DNA from 4 places in the Streptomyces sp. NPDC004561 genome. Region 2 is predicted to be linked to each of the others. Evidence: riboswitches for the same ligand, from Rfam matches in the RefSeq annotation. Region 2 holds a riboswitch; each other region holds the start of a gene.
The links. A riboswitch is a leader RNA that binds a small molecule or an ion and turns the genes downstream of it on or off. The one in region 2 is predicted to bind cobalamin.

Region 1 (2,188 bases), on a different contig from region 2:
GCCGGTGGCCAGGCCGGCGGTGGACTGCAGGGAGCGGGAGACGACTTCCATCTCGTGCTCGTGGGAGTGGGCCTCCTCGAAGCTGATCGCCTTGTCGACGCTCGGCTCTCCGAGGAGATAGGCCACGATCAGGGCGAGCCCGCCGGCCGCGAGGCCGGCGAGCATCCCCCGTACGAGAAGGTTCCGTACGGTTGCTGAGTTCATGGGCGTGCGCTGTCCCCTCGCGTCAGTGGCAGGGGAAGCCGAGCAGGTGGCGCGCGTCGTGCACCCACTCATGGACGTCCGTGCCGCTGAACACGGAGGTGGCGCCCTGTTCGGCGCCGACGAAGTACAGCAGGACCAGCATCAGGATGCCGAAGAAGACCGCCCAGGGAGCTATCGCCTTCAGCGGCAGCTTGGTGGGGAGGGCGGGGGTGGTGGCTGTCGGCCGGGCGACGGTCTGCGCCATGGCAGGACCTCCTCTGGGAGTTCGCGTCCCATCTCGGTGGTGCACAGGACGACGGCCACGGGTCTGACTCACGAGCACCCTCGGGTGCCCGCATACAGTGGCGCGACCGTGCCGGATTCCCACCGGCTTCCGTCTCGCCGTCGTCGATATCGGACAGACCGTACCGCGTGGCGCGCACGCGGCCAAGACGGCGTCCGCCCGGCGTGATCTTCCTCTCCCACCTGTCACGCAGACGTCCGCCCCTCCGCCCGGCGTCGCCAACATCGCCTGGAACGGGCGCCGTTCGCGCGACGCCGTGGAGGCCGCACGGGCTCAGGGGTCCGCGCGGCGCCGCGGAGGCGTGAAGGTGTAGAGGTCGAGGATGTCCGGCAGGGCGGCCACGCCCGGGCCGCCGGCCCGCACCCAGGCGGCGATGTCCTCGGTCGCGTCGGGATCGTTGACGAGTCCCAGCCAGACGGGCCGCGCACCGGCTGCCCGTCCCGCGGCGGACGGCTGTACGACGACGACGTTGGCCTGGTCGCACACGTCGAGGCAGTCGGAGACGCGCACCGGAACCTCCGCCCGCAGACGCGCGGTCTGCGCCGCGTGATCCACCCCGGTCACCTTGGGACTGCCGCAGCAGCAGTCCCGGCACACGACGACCCGGCACGGCACCGGACCGCTTTCGTCCGCCGTCCCGCCTGATGTCTCCTGCGCCGGCTTCTCGGGCATGCCACGCCCCTCCCCTCCCGGGGAGATCCGCCCCGGTGTTCGTCGAGGAGGCGACCGCGTGAGTCTCCTGGCTCCCGGATCGTCGCTCGCCCCGCCTTCCCGCCCGGGTCGGGGCGGTGGCCTGCCGGAACTCGCTGACCGGTCACAGTGGCGGGACCGCGCCGGATTCACACCGGCTTCCTCGGACCGCCGTCGCCTTATGTCGCCGATCATCATCCCATCACCGGCGCCCCACGCCCGCCCGCCTCCGGGAGAGGACGCCGGCGCACCTGGCGCAACGGCGTGGCAGCGGCCGTCAGAAGGGCGGCAAGACTTTGCGCGAGGGCTGTTCGAAGTCCCGGAACAGAGGTGAGATGGAAGCGGTTCCATGGAGGATCGCCGGCTGTGCAGCCTTCGGCCGGCGGGTGGAGAACGGTGAATGCGATGTCAGAGTCCAGACCGCCCTCAGCCGCCCGTGTCGTGGTGGGAGTCAGCGGGTCGCCGGGGAGCCTCCACGCGCTGGGCCGTGCCGCCGGCGAGGCACGGCGCCGGGGGGCCGAGCTCTGGCCTGTGCTGGCCTGGGAGCCGCCTGAGGGTGATCTCGCGGCCCGCAGGTTCCCGGCCGCGGCCGCCATGGTCGGGGAGTGGGAGCGGCTGGCCGAGGAGAGGCTCGCCCGGGCGCTGTGCGAGGTGTTCGGCGGCACGGATCCCGGGGTGCCGGGGCAGGCGCTCGTCGTACGGGGCACTCCCGGGCCGGCGCTGGTGCGGACCGCCGACCGGGACGACGACATCCTCGCGATCGGCGCCGGTCGGCGCGGCCGGCTGCACCGCGCCCTGTGGCCGTCGGTCGGCCGCTACTGCCTCGCGCACGCCGCCTGCCCCGTCCTCGTGGTGCCGCCGTCCCCGCTCCAGGCCGTGCTGGCGGCGGCCCACCGCCGCAACATCTGGCGGCTGCGGCTGGACACCGGCCATGTGGAGCGCGAGTTCGAGATCCTGCCGCCCGACTCCTGAGGGATGCCGTGAGGGCGCGACCCGATTCCGGCTGCTCAG
Region 2 (2,188 bases):
CCACACCAACGTCAACGCCGTCGACGAGACCGCGGAGCCGGCCGGCGTGGTGACCGCCGCCATCGCCGCGGTGACCCCGCCCCCGGTGGGCACGGTCACCGGCGACCTGACGGCCACGATCGCCGCCCCGGCCGCCGAACCGGCCCCCGCCGTTCCCCCGGCCGCCACCGTCTGACCCCGGTCACTCCTCCGGTTACTAAGGAAGCATCCCCATGAAGATCGACTGGGCGGCCATCGGCTCCGTCTTCGGCGTCAGCCTCGTGGCCACCGTGGGCCTGGTGGCCCTGTTCACCCTCGGCATCAGGGGCCTGGCCCGGCGCGAGCAGGCCGCGGCCCAGGGCGACTCCGCCGCCCTCGCCGTCACCGGCGCCTACGTCTGCTTCGCGGCCTGCGCGGCGGCGGTGGCGTACGGCTTCTACCTGATCGTGGTCAAGGCCTGACCGAGGATCAGGGCCGAGGCTGACCCGGCACCCCGGAAAACCCCGAGAGGCTCCCCTCCACCTGGTGTGGAGGGGAGCCTCTCGCGTATCCGGCAGTCCCACGGTGTGGGGATCGGCACACTCTCCCCTCGCAGGTCAACGGCAGGTTGACGGCCGTTCCGGGCGCGTGGTGGACTGCCCAGGCCATCTACGGCGGCAGGAGAGGAAGCCGGTGCGAATCCGGCGCGGTCCCGCCACTGTCACCGGGGAAGAACACCCCGGAAGCCAGGAACTCTCACCGCCGGATCTCGTCGAACCAGGGCGTGGACACCCTGAGTGAGGACACGTGTCGTGATGCTCGGCTGCCGAAGGACCAGTACCAGGACCGCTCCTGTGCCCACGGCCGGCTGAGCCGATGGGTGCCGATCGCACATACGCGTACGGCGCCGCCGCCGGCCTCCTCGGTGACCTGCTCCTCGGCGATCCCCGCCACGGGCATCCGGTCGCCGTGTTCGGGCGGGCGGCCGCTGCCGTGGAACGCGCGTTGTGGCACGACCACCGCGGCTGGGGCGCCCTGCACACCGTCGTGTGCGCCGGTGGCGCCGTCGCGCTCGGCGCGGTCGCCGCACGCTCCGTACGCCCCTCCCCCGCCGTCACGGTCGCGCTGACCGCGGCCGCCACCTGGGCCGTCGTCGGCGGCACCTCCCTCGCCCGGGAGGCGCGGACCGTCGGGCGGGCCCTTCAGGCCGGGGACGTCGAGGCGGCACGGGCCCGGCTGCCCCACCTGTGCGGCCGGGACCCGCAGGCCCTGGACGCCGACGGCATCGCCCGGGCCGTGGTCGAGTCCGTCGCCGAGAACACCTCCGACGCCGTGGTGGGCGCCCTGGTGTGGGGCGCCGTGGCCGGAGTGCCGGGGCTGCTCGGGTTCCGGGCCGTCAACACCCTCGACGCGATGGTCGGTCACCGGTCCCCCCGCCACCGCCGCTACGGCTGGGCCTCGGCCCGCCTCGACGACCTCGCCGGCTGGCCGGGGGCCAGGCTGACCGCCGTACTCGCCGCCCTGGCCGGTCCCGATCCGCGGGGCGCCGTACGGGCGTGGCGGGCGGACGCGGCACGGCACCCGAGCCCCAACGCCGGGCCCGTCGAAGCCTCCTTCGCGGGCGCCCTCGGCGTGCGCCTCGGCGGAACCCTGTCCTACGGCGGCCGTGTCGAACACCGCCCCGTGCTGAACGGCGCCACCGGACGGGCCGTCAGGGCCACCGACGTCGACCGGGCCGTACGGCTCTCCCGCCGCGTCGGCCTGCTCGCGCTCGGCGTCACCGTCGCCGCGCGCCGACTCGTGAAGGGACGTGTGAAGTGAACGGTGGTCTCCTCGTCGCCGGCACCACCTCCGACGCCGGCAAGAGCGTCGTGACGGCCGGGATCTGCCGGTGGCTGGTGCGCCAGGGCGTGAAGGTCGCGCCGTTCAAGGCGCAGAACATGTCCCTCAACTCCTTCGTGACCCGCGAGGGGGCGGAGATCGGGCGGGCCCAGGCCATGCAGGCCCAGGCGTGCCGGATCGAGCCGACCGCGCTGATGAACCCGGTGCTGCTCAAGCCGGGCGGGGAGCAGAGCAGCCAGGTGGTGCTGCTCGGCAAGCCCGTGGGCGAGCTGAGCGCGCGCGGGTACCACGGCGGGCGGCAGCAGCGCCTGCTCGGCACGGTCCTGGACTGCCTGGCCGAGTTGCGGGGCACGTATGACGCGGTGATCTGTGAGGGGGCGGGCAGCCC
Region 3 (2,188 bases), on a different contig from region 2:
GAGCCACAGGGCGTCGACGCCGAGCGCGGCGAGGTGGTTCAGGCGCTGGGTGAGGCCCTTCAGGTCACCGAGGCCGTCGCCGTCGGCGTCGGCGAAGCTGCGCGGATAGACCTGGTAGATCACGGCCTGCCGCCACCAGTCGGGGTTCCTGGACGAGAGGTCTGCCATAAGCGTTCCGTTCGGGCGGTACGACGTTCGCTGGACGTAGGGAATCTGTCCACATCATCCGGAAAGGGAACCTTCGGACACCGGAAGGGGCCTCCCGGCGGAGGGTTCAGGCCCCGCAGTGCTCCAGCAGCCCCCGCAACTCGCCGTCCACCAGCCGGTACCTGACCACCCGGCCCTCCTTCGCGCCCGCCACGGCCCCCGCCGCGCGCAGCAGCCGCAGGGCCTGTGACACGGCGGGGTCGTTCATGCCGGTGGCGACGGCGAGGTCGGAGACGGCGAGGGGGCCGGCGCGGTGGAGCGCGAGGAGCAGGGCGAGCCGGTTGGGGTCGGCGAGGAGGGCGAAGCGGTCGGCCCAGGCGCGTACCCGTCCCGCGTCGCCGATGGCGGCGATCGCCTCGCACACCCGGTGGCCGTCGATGGTGCGACGGCCCGCTCGGTCGGCCGGCACGAGATGCATGGCGTCATCCTGCCAGGCCGTCATGTGATCTTGAATACCTGCGCGGTTGTGCAGCTATGCAGCCGAGGGCCCGGCCCCCTACGGTGGGCGGGCCGTGGTGTTCGGGAAGCCGGTGCGAAACCGGAGCGGCCCTCGCCACTGTGATCGGGGAGTCTTCGTCCCGTCCGGCGTGACCAGCGCCGGGCCACTGGTCGGCCGCAGGGCCTGCCGGGAAGGCAGGGACGGCGGACGCACGACCCGTAAGCCAGGAGACCGGCCGCGGCATCTCACGAAGTGATCCACGAGGTGCTGGAGCGTGAACCGGATGCCCCTGTCCGACCCTGCCCGTACGGCCCCGGCCGCCGCGGCCTCCTTCAAGTGGCGGCGCGAGGACACCCTGAAGACGGCGGGGCTGCTGGCGGTGATCGTCGCCCTGCACGTGGTCGCCCTCGGGATCCTGCTCCTTCTCGTCGTACCCGAGCACTACAGGGTCGGCGCCGACGTCTTCGGCATCGGCCTCGGCGTCACCGCCTACACCCTGGGCATGCGGCACGCGTTCGACGCCGACCACATCGCCGCGATCGACAACACCACCCGCAAGCTGATGGCCGACGGCAAGCGACCGGTGTCGGTGGGCTTCTGGTTCGCGCTCGGGCACTCCAGCGTGGTGGTGGTCCTCGCCCTGCTGATCGCGGGCGGCACCCGGCTCGCCGGCCGGGTGATGGACGAGCACTCCCGGACCCACCAGGTGCTCGGCTTCCTGGGGACGACGGTCTCCGGGACGTTCCTCTACCTCATCGCGGCCCTGAACCTGGTCGCCCTGGTGGGCATCCTGAAGGTCTTCCGCGCGATGCGCGCCGGGTCGTACGACGAGCGGGAACTGGAACAGCACCTGGACTCGCGGGGGTTCATGAACCGGATCCTCGGGCGGCTGACCCGGTCCGTCTCCCGGCCGGGCCAGATGTTCCCGCTCGGCTTCCTCTTCGGGCTCGGCTTCGACACGGCCACCGAGGTCACGCTGATGGTGATGGCCGGCTCGGGCGCTGCGGCGGGGCTGCCCTGGTACGCGGTCCTCTGTCTGCCGCTGCTGTTCGCCGCCGGGATGAGCCTCTTCGACACGCTGGACGGCACGTTCATGAACTTCGCCTACCAGTGGGCGTTCTCCAACCCCGTGCGCAAGGTGTTCTACAACCTCGCCATCACCGGCCTGTCCGTCGCCGTCGCCTTCTTCATCGGCACGATCGAACTGGTCGGCGTGCTGCACGAGAAGTTCGGGCTGACCGACCCGGTCACCGGCTGGGTGGCCGGGCTGAGCCTGGACAGCGCCGGATACCTCATCGTCGGCCTGTTCGTGGTGGTGTGGGCGGCGGCCCTGTCGTACTGGCGGTTCGCCAGGGTGGAGGAGCGCTGGACGGCCCGGGCCGCCGCCTCGGACACCCCCTAGCGTTCCACCGTCTCCAGGTACAGCTTCACGTACCGGTCCACGTCCACGTCCAGCGCGACGTCCACCAGGGGCTGTTCGCGGCGGCCCCCGTGGATCTCGGACTCGCCGGGGCGGGGGCGGCGGTCGACGACGGTCTGGCC
Region 4 (2,188 bases), on a different contig from region 2:
AGCTCCAGGAACTCCTCGATGTCGGAGTGCCAGGTCTCCAGGTACACCGCGGCCGCGCCCTTGCGCCGGCCGCCCTGGTTCACGGCGGCGACCGAGGCGTCGAGGGTCTTCAGGAACGGCACGATGCCGTTGGAGTGCCCGTTGGTGCCCCGGATCAGCGAACCGCGGCTGCGGATGCGGGAGTACGACAGACCGATGCCGCCGGCGTGCTTGGAGAGGCGGGCGACCTGGTGGTAGCGGTCGTAGAGGGAGTCCAGCTCGTCCAGCGGGGAGTCCAGCAGGTAGCAGGACGACATCTGGGGGTGCCGGGTGCCGGAGTTGAAGAGCGTGGGGGAGGAGGGCAGGTAGTCGAGGCGGCTCATGAGCCCGTAGAGCGCGGCGACCTCGTCGACGGAGCGGACGGTGTCGTCCTCGGCCAGACCGGCGGCGACCCGCAGCATGAAGTGCTGGGGCGTCTCGACGACCCTGCGGGTGATCGGGTGCCGCAGCAGGTAGCGGCTGTGCAGGGTGCGCAGCCCGAAGTAGCCGAAGCGGTCGTCGGCGGCCGGGTCGATCAGCAGGTCCAGCCGCCCGGTGTGCAGCCGCACGAACTCGGCGGTCCGGTCGGCGATCAGGCCCTCCCGGTGGCCGACGGCCACGGACTCGGTGAACGACGTCACGCCCTGCGAGGCGGCCTCGGCGCGGATGGAGACGGTCAGCAGCCGGGCGGCCAACCGGGAGTAGGCGGGGTCCTCGGAGATGAGTCCCGCGGCGGCCTCCGTGGCCAGCTCGCGCAGCTCCGACTCGTCCGCGCGGGCGGACCGGCCGCGCAGCGCGGCGGCGGCGACCCGGCCGGGGTCGGCGTCGGGGAGGTCGGCGGTCAGCTCGGTCAGGGTCCGCAGCAGCGCGGCACCGGGTCCGTCGTTCTCCAGACCTGTGGCTGAAGCCGGTTCGGCTGGCGCGATGGTCACGTGGGGCTCTCCCTCGCTCGGCACGCGGGCCTGGCGGAGGGCAGAGGGCAGTCACGAGCGCACACGGCGTCGCGTCCACCGGCCCACTCCACGAGGCCCGGACGTCTCAGGGCACCCGGACCGGACGGCCGGGTGCGCTGCCGGCAGGTCCTCGGACTTGAACAGGCGTGCGGATGCACGCAAGTACACCGTTGCGGGACAGTTCCGGATTCGCACCGGATTCCCCTGCGGCGACAGCGAGCATGAGCATACATCTAGTGTCGGGCTGTCGTGTCACCCCCAGATGTTGTGTCGCTCCGGCTTCACAGCGTCAACTTGTAGGTGAGGAGCGTGATGTCGTCCAGGTGCGGCACGGGATTCCAGTCCCGCTCGGGAGTGCGAACGAAGCCGAGGCGTTCGTAGAGCCGATGGGCGGTGTGCATGGCGCGCCGGCTCGACAGGACGACGGAGACGCAGCCTTCCGTGGTGCGGGCGCGCTCGACGCAACCTCTGACGAGGGCCTCGCCGACGCCCTTCCCGCGCGCCCCGTGCCCGACGGCCAGGGCGCGGATCTCCGCCTCCCCGGGGCCCGCGATGTCGGCGACGGGGCCGCCGCCGGGGACGAAGGTGACGCCGCCGAGCGGTTCGCCGTCCCGGACCGCCACGAGCACCTCGGCCGCGGCGGCCCGCCGCGCGACGTCCCTCAGCACGGGCAGGTACTCGTCGTCCTCGCCGTAGTCGAGGAGGCCGTCGTCGAGGTAGGCCCGGGCGGTGATCTCACCGAGGGAGCCGTACTCGTCGGGTGTGGCGTGCCGGATCAGGAAGTCCATGGGACCGAGTCTGCTGGAGGAGTACGGCGACGGGCCGCCGGTTTTTCTCCGGCGGCCCGTCGTACGGCGGTGGTTCAGTGACCGGTGCCCGCGGTCGCGGGCGGAAGCTCCACCTGGACACCGGGGTCGCCCGCGTCCGCCGTGTAGTCGTCCGGCCTGGTCTCGTCGACGCCCTCGGGGGCCTTCAGGGCCTTCAGGACGAAGGTGAGGACCACGGTCACCACGACGTTGAGCACGAAGGCCGTGAGGCCGATGTAGCCGATCTCGCCGATGCCCGGGATCTCCTTCGCCGAACCACCGAAGTGCTTCTGGGTCGGCGAGGCGACGCCGTACGCGGCGACCGTGCCGTAGACCATGCCGACCGCCCAGCCGGCGAGCAGGGCCCAGCGGTGGAACCAGCGGGTGAACAGGCCGCCGACCAGGGCCGGG

Region 1: linked by a shared signal. The riboswitch ahead of ACWEN3_RS26810 ((2Fe-2S) ferredoxin domain-containing protein) and the one ahead of ACWEN3_RS30735 (cobalamin biosynthesis protein) in region 2 are both predicted to bind cobalamin.
Region 3: linked by a shared signal. The riboswitch ahead of ACWEN3_RS16220 (HoxN/HupN/NixA family nickel/cobalt transporter) and the one ahead of ACWEN3_RS30735 (cobalamin biosynthesis protein) in region 2 are both predicted to bind cobalamin.
Region 4: linked by a shared signal. The riboswitch ahead of ACWEN3_RS04240 (ribonucleoside-diphosphate reductase subunit alpha) and the one ahead of ACWEN3_RS30735 (cobalamin biosynthesis protein) in region 2 are both predicted to bind cobalamin.

What each region holds. Positions count from the first base shown of each region.
Region 1 is NZ_JBSGDB010000233.1:9,135-11,322, forward strand. Features, by position in the region: gene ACWEN3_RS26800 (CbtA family protein) at 1-204, opposite strand, end outside; gene ACWEN3_RS26805 (CbtB domain-containing protein) at 227-448, opposite strand; cobalamin riboswitch at 484-626, opposite strand; gene ACWEN3_RS26810 ((2Fe-2S) ferredoxin domain-containing protein) at 761-1,159, opposite strand; cobalamin riboswitch at 1,221-1,341, opposite strand; gene ACWEN3_RS26815 (universal stress protein) at 1,583-2,149, shown strand.
Region 2 is NZ_JBSGDB010000297.1:3,258-5,445, forward strand. Features, by position in the region: gene ACWEN3_RS30725 (anion permease) at 1-175, shown strand, start outside; gene ACWEN3_RS30730 (hypothetical protein) at 213-440, shown strand; cobalamin riboswitch at 593-734, shown strand; gene ACWEN3_RS30735 (cobalamin biosynthesis protein) at 835-1,779, shown strand; gene ACWEN3_RS30740 (cobyric acid synthase) at 1,776-2,188, shown strand, end outside.
Region 3 is NZ_JBSGDB010000103.1:2,524-4,711, reverse strand. Features, by position in the region: gene ACWEN3_RS16230 (glycoside hydrolase family 13 protein) at 1-168, opposite strand, end outside; gene ACWEN3_RS16225 (ArsR/SmtB family transcription factor) at 275-625, opposite strand; cobalamin riboswitch at 704-900, shown strand; gene ACWEN3_RS16220 (HoxN/HupN/NixA family nickel/cobalt transporter) at 930-2,048, shown strand; gene ACWEN3_RS16215 (nucleoside hydrolase) at 2,045-2,188, opposite strand, start outside.
Region 4 is NZ_JBSGDB010000018.1:6,457-8,644, forward strand. Features, by position in the region: gene ACWEN3_RS04240 (ribonucleoside-diphosphate reductase subunit alpha) at 1-950, opposite strand, end outside; cobalamin riboswitch at 1,076-1,200, opposite strand; gene ACWEN3_RS04245 (GNAT family N-acetyltransferase) at 1,253-1,759, opposite strand; gene mctP (monocarboxylate uptake permease MctP) at 1,834-2,188, opposite strand, start outside.